One region of the Solibacillus sp. NPDC093137 genome, then DNA from elsewhere that is predicted to be linked to it. Evidence: riboswitches for the same ligand, from Rfam matches in the RefSeq annotation. Region 1 holds a riboswitch; the other holds the start of a gene.
What was found. A riboswitch is a leader RNA that binds a small molecule or an ion and turns the genes downstream of it on or off. The one in region 1 is predicted to bind S-adenosylmethionine.

Region 1 (8,187 bases):
CCGATTGCACAGGAACGTTTTGATTATGTCAATAAGAGAATCAGCAGCTGGGAAGGCTATTTAAAAGTGTTAAACAAAAATGCGGACATTGAAGATATTCATGCCCGTTTTTCAAGTGTTACGTTTGATGCCGATTTTTCTCATATGACAGTTCGCATCAACAACCTCGATAAAAAGCAGTGGAAACAGCTGGATGGCCTAAGTGCGCGTTTGCGCGGCTATGTGCAGGAAATCGGGGATGTTGCCAAAATCCGCCGAAACGAGAATACCGTTGAAATTGCGTTAAAACCATATTACAGCAATTTGGCGCGGAGAAATGAGCTTCAGTTCCAATCGGAAGACATCGAATTTTCCAATGCTGCGACGAAATCACAGTTAAAGCGGCTTTTAAAAGGGTTTGAACGTTTAAAAGAAGGATTGGCCGCAAATGCGAACCTCGAAACGATACTATTTGAAGATAAGCCGGTCATTGCCGAGCGCAGAAAAACGGTTCCTCTTAATTTTCATAACCGGCTGAATCCTTACCAGCAGCAGGCAGTCGAAGGGGCGATGAGTTCCGAAGATCTGTATGTTATTCAAGGTCCGCCCGGTACTGGTAAAACGACCGTAATTTCGGAAATTTGCTATCAAAATGCAAAAGCCGGTTTGAAAACACTCGTTGCTTCGCAATCAAACTTAGCGGTAGACAATGCGTTAAGCCGACTTTTATCGAACAAAGATATCCGGATTTTGCGTTACGGTCGTACAGAAAGCATCGAAGAAGAAGGGAAAAGGTTTATTGAGGAAAATGTTGCAACGTATTGGCAGGAGCAGACATTTGAAGCAATCGGCCATGAAATTTCGCTGCATGAACGAAAAGAGCAGCTTTTAAATAATGAGATCAATGAGGCTCAAAATGAAATTGCTGTGCTTGAACAGAAACAAAAAGAGCTTGAACTTCAAATTGAACAAAAAGAAGCGGCAAAAGCAGAATTGCATGTTCTGGCTGAAAAGATTCTGGCATTAAAAAAACAATTGACTGAATGCAAAAAAGAACTGGAAGACAATGAACGAAAGCTGGAGAAACTGCAGACATCACAGAGCACAGTAGCCGAAACCGTTGCAAATTTTGAACAGCAAGTAAAAGACGGATTGACTGTCGAGCAATTGACAGAACAAGCACAACAGTTAAAAGAAGCGAGAGAAAACTTCCAGCAGCAACTTACACAAAGTCATTTTAAAGCGCAACTTGATCAATTCCAGCAGCGTTTTGATGCTGTTAAAACGAAAATTGAAAAGACCAACGAAACGTCACAGTATGATTTGCTCGTTGATAAAATTGCCTCTTTGAAAAAAGTGTACGAAATTGAGGAGTTCATGAGTGAATACAATATTCGCCGGAACTATGCAATGGACCGTTTACTTACAGCGCTTGATCGGATTCAGCCGCAAATGGAGCAGTATAAACCGATTAAAGATGTGAAGGAACGTCTGGAAAAGGCATTGTATTACAGTGAAACGGCGTTAGGTATTCATGTAACACCGGACAGGCTGGATATGGGCCATCATTATACGCTTGAAGAAATTCAGGAGTTTTTGACGAAGCTTAGTATCGCTTTTCGGGACCGTCGCGTAAATGTTCAAAACGGAACCCGATCCATTCAGGGTATTCATTTGCGCATGCAATATATCGAGCAGCTGAACAATAAATATATGGATGCGATCCGTGAAACCGTGCTTATTTTCGAAAAGCTGAAAGAGGAAATCATTCTTCAGTTTAAAGAGCAAAATGATGTGAAAGCACAGCATCTTCAGCAGCTGGAAGAAGAGGCAACTACGGTAAAATCCCAAATGGATGCGATCAATGAAAAAATTGATCCATCGATTACGCTGAACCATTCCACGGATGAGCTGGAAGAACTGCTCGCAACAAATGAACTGGATCAGATGAAAACTGAAACACAGCGCCAAAACCGTGAAAAAGTGGAGCTTCAACTGGATAAAAAAGCGGAGGAGCTGGCAGTTTTAAATGAACAGATTGCCCTTGGTACTGAGACTGTCGAACAGTTAACAGTTCGCTTTAAAGGGATCAACAGCGAAGGCGTCCAGCTTGAAAAACGCCGGACAGAACTCGAACAGCTGACAAAACTGAACCCTGAGCAGGCGATCATTGAAGTAAACGAAAAGATCGGGCTTCTTACAGAAAAGATCGAGATGCTTGAAGTGAAAATCAGTTTGCTTCCGGTGACGGCAGAACTTCAAAACGAATGGCACGGTTTACTGAAAAACGCCAATGCCCATGACTTGGACGAAATCCGCAAATTGTATGTGAAACATGCCAATGTGATCGGGACAACTTGTGTTGCATCGGCAAATAAAGAGTTTATGGACAACTATCCGACATTTGATGTCGTGATTATTGATGAAGTTTCGAAAGCAACACCACCGGAACTGTTACTGCCGATGTTAAAGGGCGCAAAGATCATTTTAGTTGGGGACCATCACCAGTTGCCTCCGCTTGTAGGCGATGCGACATTTGAAGAGACATTGGAGCAAGTTGTGAAAGAAAGTACAACATTTGAAGAAAAACGAGAGCTTGAAAAGTTACTGGAAGAATCATTGTTTGAGCGTCTTTATAACAATTTGCCGTCACAAAATAAAACGATGCTCGCCCTTCAATATCGAATGCATAAAAATATTATGTCAACTATCACACCGTTTTACGAAAATGAATCCGAACAGCTGCAGTGTGGGTTAGAGGATTCGGATGCCGTACGCGATCATTTCCTTGAAACATCAAAGGTTACACGAAATCACCATTTACTATGGCTTGATATTCCGAATGCCAAGCCGTATTTTGAAGAGCGTATGAAGGAAGGCTCGAGTTTATTCAATTTAGCTGAGCTGGAACAGATTAAACAGCAGCTTCTTGAATTAAATGCCGCAACGGGACAAGCGAAAGCACAAGGGCTGATTCCACAAGACGCATTAAAATCGGTTGGCGTTATTTCATTCTACGCGGAGCAGGTGAAACGTATTAATCGTCTGATCGAACAGGAAATCAGTGTACCGCATTTACACATCCGTACAGGATCCGTCGATAAATTCCAGGGGATGGAGATGGATGTGATTATCGTCAGCATGGTGCGGAATCATGACAATGAGCGCGGAGAAATCGGGTTTGCGAAAGATTACCGACGCCTGAATGTTGCATTATCCCGCGCACGGGAACTGCTCATAATGATTGGCAGTACCGAAATGTTTACAAAGCGTCCAAAGAGCGCGAAAACACGGGATATGTATGCCCATGTATTAACGACAGTAAAAGAGCAAGACGGCTATTTTGCTGTGTAGAAACAGGGGGATTGAATGGATTTACAAAGTACAGTTATACAGCTGCAGAAAGAACTCATCCAAAATCCGTCCATTGAAATCAAAAAGCAAATGCAATACGCCATTCCGATTCACACATTGGAAGTGAAATATCATCCGGTAATGCGTAATGCCATGGATATTTTAATGAAGATGATGCTCATTTCATTTGAGAAGGCGAAGCTGAAAAATGTGGAGTTATTAGCCGAAATTTTATTGGTGGAACCGTTATTTATTCATGATTTGACGAATAAAATGTTACGACTGGGTATGATTGTGAAGGAACAGGAATTTGCACTAACTGCAAAGGGTAAGGCTCAGCTGGAATCGGGCATTTTTGAAGAGGAACTTGAAGAAACAAGTTATTTTATTCAATACAGCCCGATCCATGAGCAGCCATTGGAGGGTGACCTGGAGGAATTTGCGGATTTGGAAGAGTTTCCGGAGCCTTTCCCGACAATCGAAACAGAAGAAATCGAAGCAATTGAAGAGACAGTGCTGATTGATTTCATACAACAGCAACTTTCCGAACAACCGGTGGCGGAAGATGAAGTACCGCACTATATAACGAGTGTTGTTTCGACGGAATCGATCCAGATTAATGATATACCGGTCCTATGTTTTTTACTGTTTGATCAAAAGGAAAACAGGCATTTTGTGCGGGTATACAATACATTGACACGTGTATGGGATGAACGGCTGGAGACAATCTTATTTACTATAGAAAAAGAGCAGCTTTAGTATGCGTGAAATAATATTTTTGGAATTATTGCAAAATTACAAAGTACATGATACACTAATGACAATTTAATAGACTTATCAAGAGAAGCGGAGGGACTTGGCCCGATGATGCTTCAGCAACCTCTAGTTTAACTAGAAAGGTGCTACTTCCAGCAAGGTGTTGACCTTGGCAGATAAGAACGGGTAGAAGCCCCTCTCAATTCTGTTTTGCTGGAATGAGAGGGGCTTTTTTATTGTTCCGGAACGGTTCGTTTCGCTCGTAAAACAATGCATTGCCTGAATACCACAGATTATTAAAAGTTTATTGAAAAAGTTTATGAGGGGGAAAGTGGAATGCCGATTAATATTCCGAAACATTTACCGGCGGGTGAGCTGCTTAGAAAAGAGAAGATTTTCGTCATGGAGGAAGACCGTGCGAAAACACAACAAATTCGACCGTTAAATATTTTAGTGTTTAATTTAATGCCTGAAAAAGAGAAAACCGAACTGCAGTTGCTGCGCTTACTCGGTAATACACCATTACAGGTGGATGTGACATTTTTAAACACGGCTACATACGAATCAAAAAATGTTTCCAAATCGCATTTAGATACTTTTTACCGGACGTTCGACCAAGTGAAGCACCGTCGCTTTGATGGGCTCATTATTACAGGAGCGCCAGTAGAGAAAATGGATTTTGAAGATGTTGGCTACTGGAATGAGATTACGCATGTTATGGACTGGGCAGATGAACATGTCACGTCGATTATGTATATATGTTGGGGCGCCCAAGCTGCCTTGTATCATCATTTTGGCATCGGAAAATTCGAATTGCCGAAGAAATGCTCCGGTGTTTATTCCCATGTGATTACGGATTTAACAGTAGATTTAGTGCGGGGATTCAGCGATGAGTATGTGGCACCTCATTCACGCCACACGTCGGTTTCAATTGATGAAGTGCGAGCACACCCTGACTTGCGACTATTAAGCTATTCGGATGATGCAGGCGTGTTTATCGTGCAATCGAAAAACAATAAACATATTATGATTACAGGGCATCTGGAATATGATGCAACGACCTTATCGGATGAGTATTTCCGCGATATTGAGAAAGATCCGGACAATACGGAAATTCCGATCAACTATTTCCCGAATAACGACCCGTTGCAGGCACCGAAAAATGTTTGGCGTGCCCATTCGCATCTGTTGTTCTACAACTGGCTGAACTACTACGTATACCAAGAAACGCCGTATGAATGGCATTACGTCGATGAAAATATTGAATATCATATTTAATGCTTATAAATGAAACGAACCAGCAAGAGATGGACTCCTGCTGGTTCGTTTTATTTAATTGCGACCCAGGCACGTTCGCGTTCAATCTGCAAACTAATTTCCCGCCCGAAGAAATCGCTTAATAATTCGTCTGTTAAAACAACTTCGCGTGCATTGGCTTCGACATTTTTTCCGTCTTTCATTAAAAGTACATGGCTAAAACAAGGAAGTATTTCTTCTACATGATGCGTCACGTAAATTAGGGTAGGGCCGTTTTCTGCTTGTGCAATCTGTTCTATTGTTTGCAGCAAGTTTTCCCGTTCGATTAAGTCCAGACCGCCACATGGCTCATCCAATATTAAAATTTCCGGATCCGCCATAATGGCCCTTGCTATTTGAACACGCTGCCGTTCACCTTGAGACAAATGCTCGAATGATTTATTTGCTAAATGGTCACAGTGAAAATGCTTCATAATAGAAACCGCATGGTCAATTTCTTCTTCCGTCACATCATTGAAAAGGCGAAGGGCACCGAATTTTCCGCTGAGCACGATTTCAATTGCATTATCCTGCCAGTTGAAGTTATCGATCATCGCATTGCTGACCCAGCCGATCCGTGTCCGCAGTTTCGGTATATACGTCTTGCCATATGTTTCACCCAGTATTTGGACCTTACCTTCATTTGGCCAAATATAGCCGTTAATAACTTTCAGCAACGTCGTTTTGCCGGATCCGTTTAACCCTAAAATAGCCCAATGCTGTCCCTTTTGAACATGCCAGCTTAAATCATTTAAAATCTTTTTGTCATTGCGATATAAATGGATATTTTCAATATGTATCATTTAAAAACACCTCCACTTACTACTATGCACCTTTTTTCATTGTAGAGAAAGTATTTTTTGAAAATTGTAACAATTTAAATGTAAAAAAAAGAAAGCAAACGCATATTGCTTGCTCTCCTCATTATTTATATAACAACACTTTCGACACCTGCTGCGCGGTGGAACAGCTTTCCGTTCCATTTGAGTGCCCATTGTACGACAGGCCCTAAGCCGAACGCCATAAATACAGTACCGACTCCGACTGGTCCGCCCAATACAAAACCTAATACAGCAACCGTTACTTCCATTGTCGTCCGTGCACGGTTGACACTCCAGCCGAGGCGATGCACCAACAGCAGCATTAATGTATCACGAGGTCCTACACCGAGGTTTGCGACCATATACATCCCGCAGCCGAAGCCGAGCAGGACAACGCCAACAACAAACGCCAATGTTTGTTCTAACAGTGTATTCGCATCCGGTAATACTAACAAAAATATATCAATAAAAATCCCTGTCAGGAACATGTCCAAATAAGTTCCGACTTTCGGCAATCTTTTCGTGAAAAACGTATCAACAGCCAGAATGAGCAAACCTAAAATAATCGACCACATACCGACCGTTAATCCCAAGTTTTTTTGTAATCCGATATGAAGGACATCCCATGACCCAACGCCAAGTATTTGTCCTTTGATCGTCAATGCGACGCCTAATGATAAAACAATGATGCCTGCAATAAAAAATACGCAGCGCCAATAAAATTCCTGTTTCACTTTCACATGTAATCCCTCATCAATCCTCGATATAATCCTTACTCATTATAACGATTGAATCGGCAAAAATGGATTTACAATAAATTCGAAACATTTGAACTTTTTGAGCGGCAAATTGTTCGTATTAGGAAGCTGAAATAGGGCCTTTATTTTTCGTACGAATAAGTTAATTCATCGGATGAATCGGCGACATCTACAACTAAATGATGTTCATTAAAAAACCATTCATCGGATTTTTCGATGTAGTAATGAATATCTTCCACAACCGTTTCAATACCTATTTCATGCGGCTGCTCCCGTGTCATCCCTAACGAAAACCCTTCATGAAAAGGTGAAGAACCTCCATACCTTGCATAAAAGCGAATAAAATCGCCTTTTTCTACTTCCATCTCTTGTTTAAACCAATTGAGCGCTTTTTCTGATAGTTTGATTTCCATATATTTCACCTCTACTGCCATTATGCAGTAAATAAAAAAAACTTACAAAGCTCGCGTTCTGAATTTTTAGTACAAAAAAAGACTGAAAGGAAACCCTTTCAGTCAATCGTTTAAAATCCTTTAATTTTCGGTTCAGTACCGGCTTTAATCCGCTTAATATTTTCACGGTGACGGTAAAAAATGAAGCCTGCCAGAACGACAACCAAAATGAATAATGCATATTCTCCTGTTATCATCCAATGACCAATTACATAAATAACCGCTGCAGCGGATACAATCATAGATGATAAGCTGACCATTTTCGTTAACTTTAAGGCGATGACAAATACAATGATTAAAATTAAAAATAACGGTAAATTATAGCCTAAAATAACACCGCCGCTCGTAGCAACTGCTTTTCCTCCGCGGAAACTAGCGAAAATCGGGAACATATGGCCAGCAGCCGCGATGACACCTAAGATTAAAGGATGGACAGTGCTGTCTGCGAAAAATGGCAATAACGGTAGCAATACCGCAGCCGTTCCTTTCAATATATCAATAAGCAATACGGCGATGCCCGGTTTTTTGCCTAATACTCTAAATGTATTAGTCGTTCCTAAATTGCCGCTGCCTTGTTGTCGAATATCCGTTTTGTAAAAAATTTTGCCAATCCATAAAGCAGATGGAATGGAACCGATTAAATAAGCACAAATAATAATTAATGCGTTGATCAAGTGTTGTGCTCCTTTCGAATTCAGAATTACTACTTGGTACTAATAGTATGTATTGAATATTTTACAATGTTTTTTAATAGAAGGAAAGAGGTATTAT
Region 2 (8,187 bases), on a different contig from region 1:
AAATCGCGAAGAAACTTGCATATGTAATCGCAGGCGGAAAGGTACCATACGGAACAGAAGTTTCAGAAGAGTACTTATTAAACCTGGAAAAACAAGCATTCCTTGAATTAGTTGCAGACCAAAAATCACAAATGCGTATGCAGCACATGCTTGTAAAAGGAAAGCCATTACGTAACTAATCGAAGTCCGTGCGCAAAAAGCGACAGACTTTATCTTAAAACGTTGTATCAGTTGAAATATTTTGCCGGCAACTAGCTTACGAGTTTACTTGCTGGCTAATCACAAGGGGGAAACATCATTATGCGTGAAGCCGTTATCGTTGCAGGAGCACGAACACCAATCGGGCGTGCGAAAAAAGGATCACTTGCGAACACTCGTCCAGATGATTTTGGTGCAGTAGTAGTAAAAGAAGCATTAAAACGTGCGGGCTATGAAGGTCCAGTTGATGATTTAATTATGGGATGTGCAATGCCAGAAGCAGAACAAGGGATGAATGTTGCCCGCTTAGTTGGGGCATTGGCAGGGTTACCGGATGAAACACCAGCATTAACAGTTAACCGTTTCTGTTCATCAGGGCTACAAACAATTGCCTATGCAGCAGAGCGCATTATGCTTGGCCATGCAAAAGCAATCGTTGCGGGTGGTACAGAGTCAATGAGTATGATTCCGATGACTGGTAATACAGTTCGCCTAAACCCGAAAATTGCTGAAGAGGCACCACAATACTATATCGGTATGGGTCACACAGCTGAAGAGGTAGCGAATCGTTACAATGTAACACGTGAAGAGCAGGATGCTTTTGCAGTACGTTCACACGAATTAGCTGAAAAAGCGATTAAAGAAGGTAAGTTTAAAGACGAAATCGTTCCGGTTGAAGTGACGGAATATTACGTCGATGAAAACAACCAGTTAAAAGAAAAAGTTACAATCTTTGATACAGATGAAGGGGTTCGTCCAGGTACATCGGTAGAAACGTTGGCAAAATTACGTCCAGCATTCAATGTAAAAGGTTCTGTAACAGCAGGAAATGCTTCTCAAACTTCTGACGGTGCAGCAGCAGTACTAGTAATGGACCGTGAAGAAGCGGAGAAACAAGGCATGCAGCCACTGGCAAAATTCCTAGGATTTGCTGTCGGCGGAGTTCCACCGGAAGTAATGGGTATCGGTCCAATCGTAGCAGTACCGAAAGCACTTGAAATTGCAGGGATTACACAAGATCAAGTAGACCTATGGGAAATTAACGAAGCATTCGCATCACAGTCAATCCAAGTAGTTCGTGAGCTAGGTATTGATATGGAGAAAGTGAATGTTAACGGAGGGGCTATCGCATTAGGTCATCCACTAGGTGCAACAGGTGCGATTCTTACAGTGAAGTTAATCAACGAATTAAAACGCCGCGGCGGTAAATACGGTGTTGTAACAATGTGTATCGGCGGCGGAATGGGCGCAGCAGGGGTATTTGAAGTTCTTTAATTGTCTGGGGAAACAATACAATAAAAATCACAAAGGAAACTAGGGAGGAATTTATAATGGCACAAACAACAAACAGCATTATTAAAGGTGGCGGCTTTTTAATCGAGGACGTGGATATTAACCGAGTAATTACACCGGAAGATTTCACAGACGAGCAAAAAATGATTGCTCAAACAACACAGGAATATGTAACGAACGAAGTATTACCGGTAGTTGAAAACTTAGAGCACCATGAGTTCGATCACTCTGTACGTCTATTAAAAACAGCAGGTGATTTAGGTTTACTAGCAGCTGACGTACCTGAAGAATATGAAGGGCTAGGCTTAGACAAAATTTCTTCTGCATTAATCGCAGAAAAAATGTCACCGGCTGGCGGTTTCTCAATCACGCACGGTGCCCATGTAGGGATCGGTTCATTACCAATCGTATTATTCGGTAACCATGAGCAAAAAACGAAGTACTTACCGAAGTTAGCTTCAGGTGCATTAATCGCAGCATATGCATTAACAGAGCCAGGTTCAGGTTCGGATGCATTAGGCGCTAAAACAACAGCTAAGTTAAATGAAGCTGGCACACATTACGTATTAAATGGTGAAAAACAATGGATTACAAATGCAGGCTTTGCAGATGTATTCGTTGTATACGCAAAAATCGATGGCGATAAATTCACTGCATTCATCGTAGAGCGTTCATTCCCAGGTGTTTCTGTAGGTCCGGAAGAGAAGAAAATGGGGATTAAATCATCTTCAACTCGTACATTAATTTTAGAAGATGCAGAAGTGCCTGTAGAAAACTTACTAGGTGAAGTAGGCCGCGGTCATATTATTGCATTCAACATTTTAAATATCGGACGTTATAAATTAGGAGTAGGTACTGTAGGTGCATCAAAACGTGCATTTGAATTAGCAGTTGCTTATACGAACCAACGTCAGCAATTCAAAACAAAATTATCGGATTTCAACTTAACGAAAGAAAAAATCGCATCAATGGCTTCTCACATTTATGCATCTGAATCTTTAAACTATCGTACAGTTGGTTATTTCGAAGACCGTTTAAGCCAGTTATCTGATGAAGAGCAAAAAGACGGCAAATCAGTTGCAGCAGCAATCGCTGAATATGCTATTGAGTGCTCGATCGCAAAAGTATTCGGTTCTGAAACATTGGATTTCGTAGCGGATGAAGCGGTTCAGTTACACGGTGGTTACGGCTTTATGGCTGAGTACGAAGTAGAACGCATTTACCGCGACTCTCGTATTAACCGTATTTTCGAAGGTACAAACGAAATTAACCGTATGATCGTACCGGGCACATTTATGAAAAAAGCATTAAAAGGTGAGTTACCACTATTACAAGTTGCGCAAGAACTGCAAAACGAGCTATTAATGCTTATGCCTGAAGAAATCGGCCAAGGTGCTTTAGAGCAAGAGAAATATTTAGTGAAAAATGCCAAGAAGATTGCAGTACTTGCAGCAGGTGCAGCAGCACAACGCTACGGTGCAAAACTGGATGCGGAACAAGAGCTGTTAGTAAACATCGCAAACATTGCGAACCAATTATACGCAATGGAATCTGCAGTAATCCGTACACAAAAAGCAATCGAGCGTGACGGAGAAGAAAAAGCAGCACAAAAAATTCTTTACACTCAAATTTTCTGTCAGGAAGCATTCGCAGAAATCGAAAAAGAAGCAAAAGAAACATTAATCGCTTCAGTTGAAGGTGACGATGCACGTATGATTTTATCAGCATTACGTAAATTAACGCGCAACAACCCTTACAACTTAATTCCGAAAAAACGTGAAGCTGCAGCGAAACTAATCGAAGCAGAAAAATATGTAGTTTAATAAAGACGGTAACCGGGTGTATACAATGCACCCGGTTTTTCTATGGGTTTTCTAATAAAATGTAAAATGTTCTAATATAATTTCAAAATGTCTAATATACATGGGAACTTCTAATATAAGTTTCCTATCTTCTATTATGTCACCCAAAGTTTCTAATAAGTGAAGTGAAGCCGTTCTTCTAAAATATGTCGGGCATGTTCTAATATTTTTGCACATCTTCTAATAACAACCATAACCAGTAAAACTCCGATAGTGCGAACACATTTTTGATTTGTCCTTCTATATCCGTTACAATATAGGAAAATCCAGGGCAAAAAGGAGTACTTACATGACAGTAAAATTCATCCAATATCCGAAATGTACAACTTGTAAAAAAGCGCAAAAATGGCTAGATGAGCAAGGTGTGGACTATGTAAATATTCATATTGTAGAGCAGACACCATCTAAAGAGGAACTTAAAGCAATTTACGAAGCTAGTGGAGTGCCGCTGAAGAAATTCTTTAATACATCTGGCATGAAATATCGTGAATTAGGCCTAAAAGATAAATTACCGACAATGTCCGAGGATGAGCAATTAGAGCTATTAGCATCGGATGGTATGTTAATTAAGCGACCAATCGTTACAGATGGTAAAAAATTAACTTTAGGATTTAAGGAGTCTGACTTCTTAGAAACTTGGAAATAAACAGTTATTCACATTGTATTTCCGAACGAAATATGGCAAAATGAACTTGAATGTACTACATATAACATGGAGGTTTTCGAATGAGCACACCTAAAGAATTACGTTATTCAAAAGAGCATGAGTGGGTTAAAATTGAAGACGGTAAAGCGACAATCGGTATTACGGATTTCGCACAGTCTGAACTAGGCGATATCGTATTCGTAGAGTTACCTGAAGTAGGCGATGAAATTTCAAGGGATCAGCCTTTCGGTAGTGTAGAATCTGTTAAAACAGTTTCTGAACTATATGCACCACTTTCTGGTAAAGTTGTTGCAATCAACGAAGAATTACTGGACAATCCTGAATATGTAAATGAATCACCATACGGTAATGCATGGATGGTTACTGTTGAGTTAACAAGTGAAGCAGAAGTAGACGAGTTATTAGACGCAGATGCTTACACTGCATTAATCGAACAATAATATGAAACACTAAAGCCTTCTATATAAAGGTTTTAGTGTTTTTTTGTTATTCTATATATAAAGGTGACGAATGAAAGGAAGCGTGTTATATGGGAAGATGCATCGTTGTAGAAGGACGTGCCGATAAATTGAGATTAATCCCGATATTAGCTGAAGACGTGACAATTATTTGTACAAATGGCACGATAAGCGAAGTCAATTTAATTGATTTATTGGAAGAATATGAGCAAGATGAAATTATCACTATGTTTGATGCAGATAAAAACGGTGAGAAGTTACGTAAACTGATGAACCGTGCATATCCCGAAGCGACACAGCTTATCATACCTCACGAATATGTAGAAGTAGAAAAAACACCTACTAAAATCTTAAGGGATATTTTACTACAGGCAAAATTTTTAGTAAAAGAAGGATGACAGTATAATGGAACAATGGACGAAACAGCAATGGGAACAGAACGTAGAACAGTATGATCAGACAGCGTTTTTCTTATATACGCCTATGTGCGGCACTTGTGAAGTGTCGGAAAAAATGTTGGAAGTAATTGAGAAATTACTCCCAGATCTTCCGCTTGGTATGGCAAATATCAATTATTTAGGGGATTTACCATATGAATTGAAAATTGAAAGTGTACCTTGTTTAATCGTTTCAGACAACGGGGAACTAACGAATAAAATTTATGCATTTAAATCCGTACCGTTTTTGTATGAAATATTAAAAAAGTAATTGACGTAGTCACTTTGTCGTGATAAAGTAACATTCATAATAATAAAACTTAATAACGTTGCTCTTATAAAGAGAGGTGGAGGGAAGTGCCCTATGAAGCCCGGCAACCAGCGTTTACGCAAAGGTGCCAATTCACACAAAGTTTAAACTTTGAAAGATGAGAGAACGGTTTACCGTATAAATGTATGTGAAACCTTTCTACTTGTCTTGGTAGAAAGGTTTTTTTCATTCAACGGAGGTTTTGAATGAGAATAGAACATGATTTTGAAATAGCAGGAAGGTTATTTCAATTTAGAAGGAGTACAACCGATGATTGATATACAAAATATTACAAAAGTGTATAACACGAAAAACGGTAAACTTACAGCAGTTGATAATGTAAGCCTATCGATTAACAAAGGTGAAATATACGGAATTATCGGCTACAGTGGTGCCGGTAAAAGTACGATGATCCGACTGCTGAACGGTTTGGAAAAGCCTACAACAGGTTCTGTCATTGTAGGCGGCCAGGATATTGCAAAAGCTTCCGGGGCAAAATTACGAGAAGCACGCCAAAAAATAAGTATGATTTTCCAGCACTTCAATCTGCTCTGGTCACGTACAGTTGAAGAAAACATCGCATTTCCACTTGAAATTGCGGGCGTTTCAAAAGCTGATCGTGAAAAGCGAGTAGAAGAGCTGATTGAACTCGTAGGTTTAAAAGGAAGAGGGAAAGCGTATCCTTCACAATTGTCAGGCGGTCAAAAGCAGCGTGTCGGCATTGCACGAGCGTTGGCGAACAACCCGGAAGTGCTTTTATGTGATGAAGCGACTTCAGCGCTTGATCCGGAAACAACGGATTCAATTTTGGAATTACTGCTCGATATTAATAAAAACATCGGACTTACAATTGTACTCATTACACATGAAATGCATGTTATCCGCAAAATCTGTAACAGAGTAGCGGTAATGGAAGCCGGTAAAGTAGTGGAACAGGGAGATGTATTGCAAGTGTTCCAGCATCCTCAAGCACCAATTACGAAAAACTTCGTATCACAGGCTTCTGGTGAAACACAGGAAACGCAAGCATCACTGGAACAGATTTTAGCCAATTATCCAGAAGGCAAAATCGCTAAATTAACATTTGCAGCGGCAACGACAGAACAGCCTGTCATCTCACAAATGATTAAGCAATTTGACGTAGTTGTTAATATAGTGCATGGCAAAATCTCAAATACAACGGGCGGTTCGTTTGGTACATTGTTTATTCATATCGATGGCGAGCCAAAAGCAGTCGCGGAAGCATTAAGCTTTTTAGCAAAGCAAGAAATTCAGGCGGAGGTGATTGAGCATGTTTAATCAATTATTTCCGAACGTAGATTGGGGTAAAATGCTCGAAGCAACATATGAAACAATTTATATGACGGCTGTTGCGACAGTCATCACATTTATACTAGGACTTCTAATTGGCATTGTCTTATTTTTAACGAGCGACAATCAATTATGGGCAAATAAAATTGTGCACTTTTTGACAGGATCACTCGTAAACATTTTCCGGTCGATTCCATTTATCGTCTTAATCATTTTATTAATTCCATTTACTAAGTTTTTACTTGGAACAATCCGTGGCGCCAATGCAGCATTACCTGCGCTAATTATTGGGGCAGCACCGTTTTATGCGCGCATGGTATTAATAGCATTAAGAGAAATTGATAAAGGTGTCATTGAAGCAGCCCGCTCAATGGGAGCGAAAACTTCTACGATTATTTGGAAAGTGCTGATCCCGGAAAGCTTACCGGCATTAATTTCTGGTATTACTGTTACTGCGGTAGCTTTAGTAGGATATACAGCAATGGCCGGCATTATCGGTGCGGGTGGTTTAGGTAACCTGGCATTCCTTGATGGTTTCCAGCGTAACCGAACAGATGTGACATTAATGGCAACTGTTTTAATTTTAGTTGTCGTATTCATTATCCAATTTATTGGGGACTTCATTACAGTAAGAGTGGACAAACGATAGTTAGTGGCTCATAAATGGCCGTAATTATAAATAATGGTGCATCGAAACAATATGGACGCAAACTTTAAAAAAGTGCGCGTCTATAAGAAAAATAATCAGAATATAAAAAAGGTTTCGATAAACTGGACAAACTAAAAAAAGGGTAGGTAAAACAAATGAAGAAATTATTATCAAGCGTTATTTTAGGAGCTTCAGTACTTGCTTTAGCAGCATGTGGCGGAGAAGATGAAAAATTAGTAGTTGGTGCGTCAAATACACCACACGCAGTTATCCTTGAAAAAGTTAAGCCGATTTTAGAGGAACAGGGTATTGAGCTAGAAATTGAAACTTATACAGACTACGTTCTTCCAAACCAAGATTTAAATAACGGTGATTTAGATGCAAACTACTTCCAGCACATCCCATACTTCGAAGCTCAAAAAGCGGATTTCGATTATGACTTTGCAAATGCTGGCGGTATTCACATCGAGCCGATTGGTATTTACTCTAAAAAATATTCATCTTTAGAAGAACTTCCTGAAGGTGCGACGATTTTACTTTCTAACTCAGTGGCAGACCATGGACGTATGCTTTCATTACTTGAAGCACAAGGTTTAATTACATTAGCAGAAGGTATTGATAAAACAAAAGCAGAAATAAAAGACATCGTAGATAATCCGAAAAACTTCGAATTCGATGCAAACACAGCAGCTGAATTATTAGTGCAAATGTATGAAAATGAAGAAGGCGATGCGGTGTTAATCAACTCAAACTTCGCAATCGATAACGGTATTAACCCATTGGAAGATTCAATCGCAATCGAGTCTAGTGAATCACCATATGTAAACATTATTGCAGTAAAATCTGGTGATGAAGATTCAAAAGAAATTAAAGCATTAGTAGATGCATTACGCTCAAAAGAAGTACAAGACTTTATCGTTGAAGAGTGGGGCGGCTCTGTAGTACCTGTTTCAGGCGAATAAAATGATCAAAAAACCATTTTCTCTCTTCGGGGAGAAAATG

Region 2: it holds a riboswitch for S-adenosylmethionine, as region 1 does, so the genes downstream of both, ACQKN3_RS13955 (methionine ABC transporter ATP-binding protein) here and metA (homoserine O-acetyltransferase MetA) in region 1, are expected to answer to the same signal.

The regions. Positions count from the first base shown of each region.
Region 1 is NZ_JBNNVH010000001.1:1,050,158-1,058,344, reverse strand. It holds gene ACQKN3_RS05395 (AAA domain-containing protein) at 1-3,333, shown strand, start outside; gene ACQKN3_RS05390 (nucleoside-diphosphate sugar epimerase) at 3,349-4,092, shown strand; SAM riboswitch class I at 4,165-4,272, shown strand; gene metA (homoserine O-acetyltransferase MetA) at 4,426-5,367, shown strand; gene ACQKN3_RS05380 (ABC transporter ATP-binding protein) at 5,418-6,188, opposite strand; gene ACQKN3_RS05375 (YczE/YyaS/YitT family protein) at 6,314-6,940, opposite strand; gene ACQKN3_RS05370 (HesB/YadR/YfhF family protein) at 7,087-7,377, opposite strand; gene plsY (glycerol-3-phosphate 1-O-acyltransferase PlsY) at 7,488-8,090, opposite strand.
Region 2 is NZ_JBNNVH010000003.1:195,541-203,727, forward strand. It holds gene ACQKN3_RS13920 (3-hydroxyacyl-CoA dehydrogenase NAD-binding domain-containing protein) at 1-179, shown strand, start outside; gene ACQKN3_RS13925 (acetyl-CoA C-acetyltransferase) at 301-1,473, shown strand; gene ACQKN3_RS13930 (acyl-CoA dehydrogenase family protein) at 1,530-3,314, shown strand; gene ACQKN3_RS13935 (arsenate reductase family protein) at 3,643-3,999, shown strand; gene gcvH (glycine cleavage system protein GcvH) at 4,080-4,460, shown strand; gene ACQKN3_RS13945 (toprim domain-containing protein) at 4,550-4,876, shown strand; gene ACQKN3_RS13950 (thioredoxin family protein) at 4,884-5,186, shown strand; SAM riboswitch class I at 5,248-5,350, shown strand; gene ACQKN3_RS13955 (methionine ABC transporter ATP-binding protein) at 5,496-6,524, shown strand; gene ACQKN3_RS13960 (methionine ABC transporter permease) at 6,517-7,185, shown strand; gene ACQKN3_RS13965 (MetQ/NlpA family ABC transporter substrate-binding protein) at 7,341-8,147, shown strand.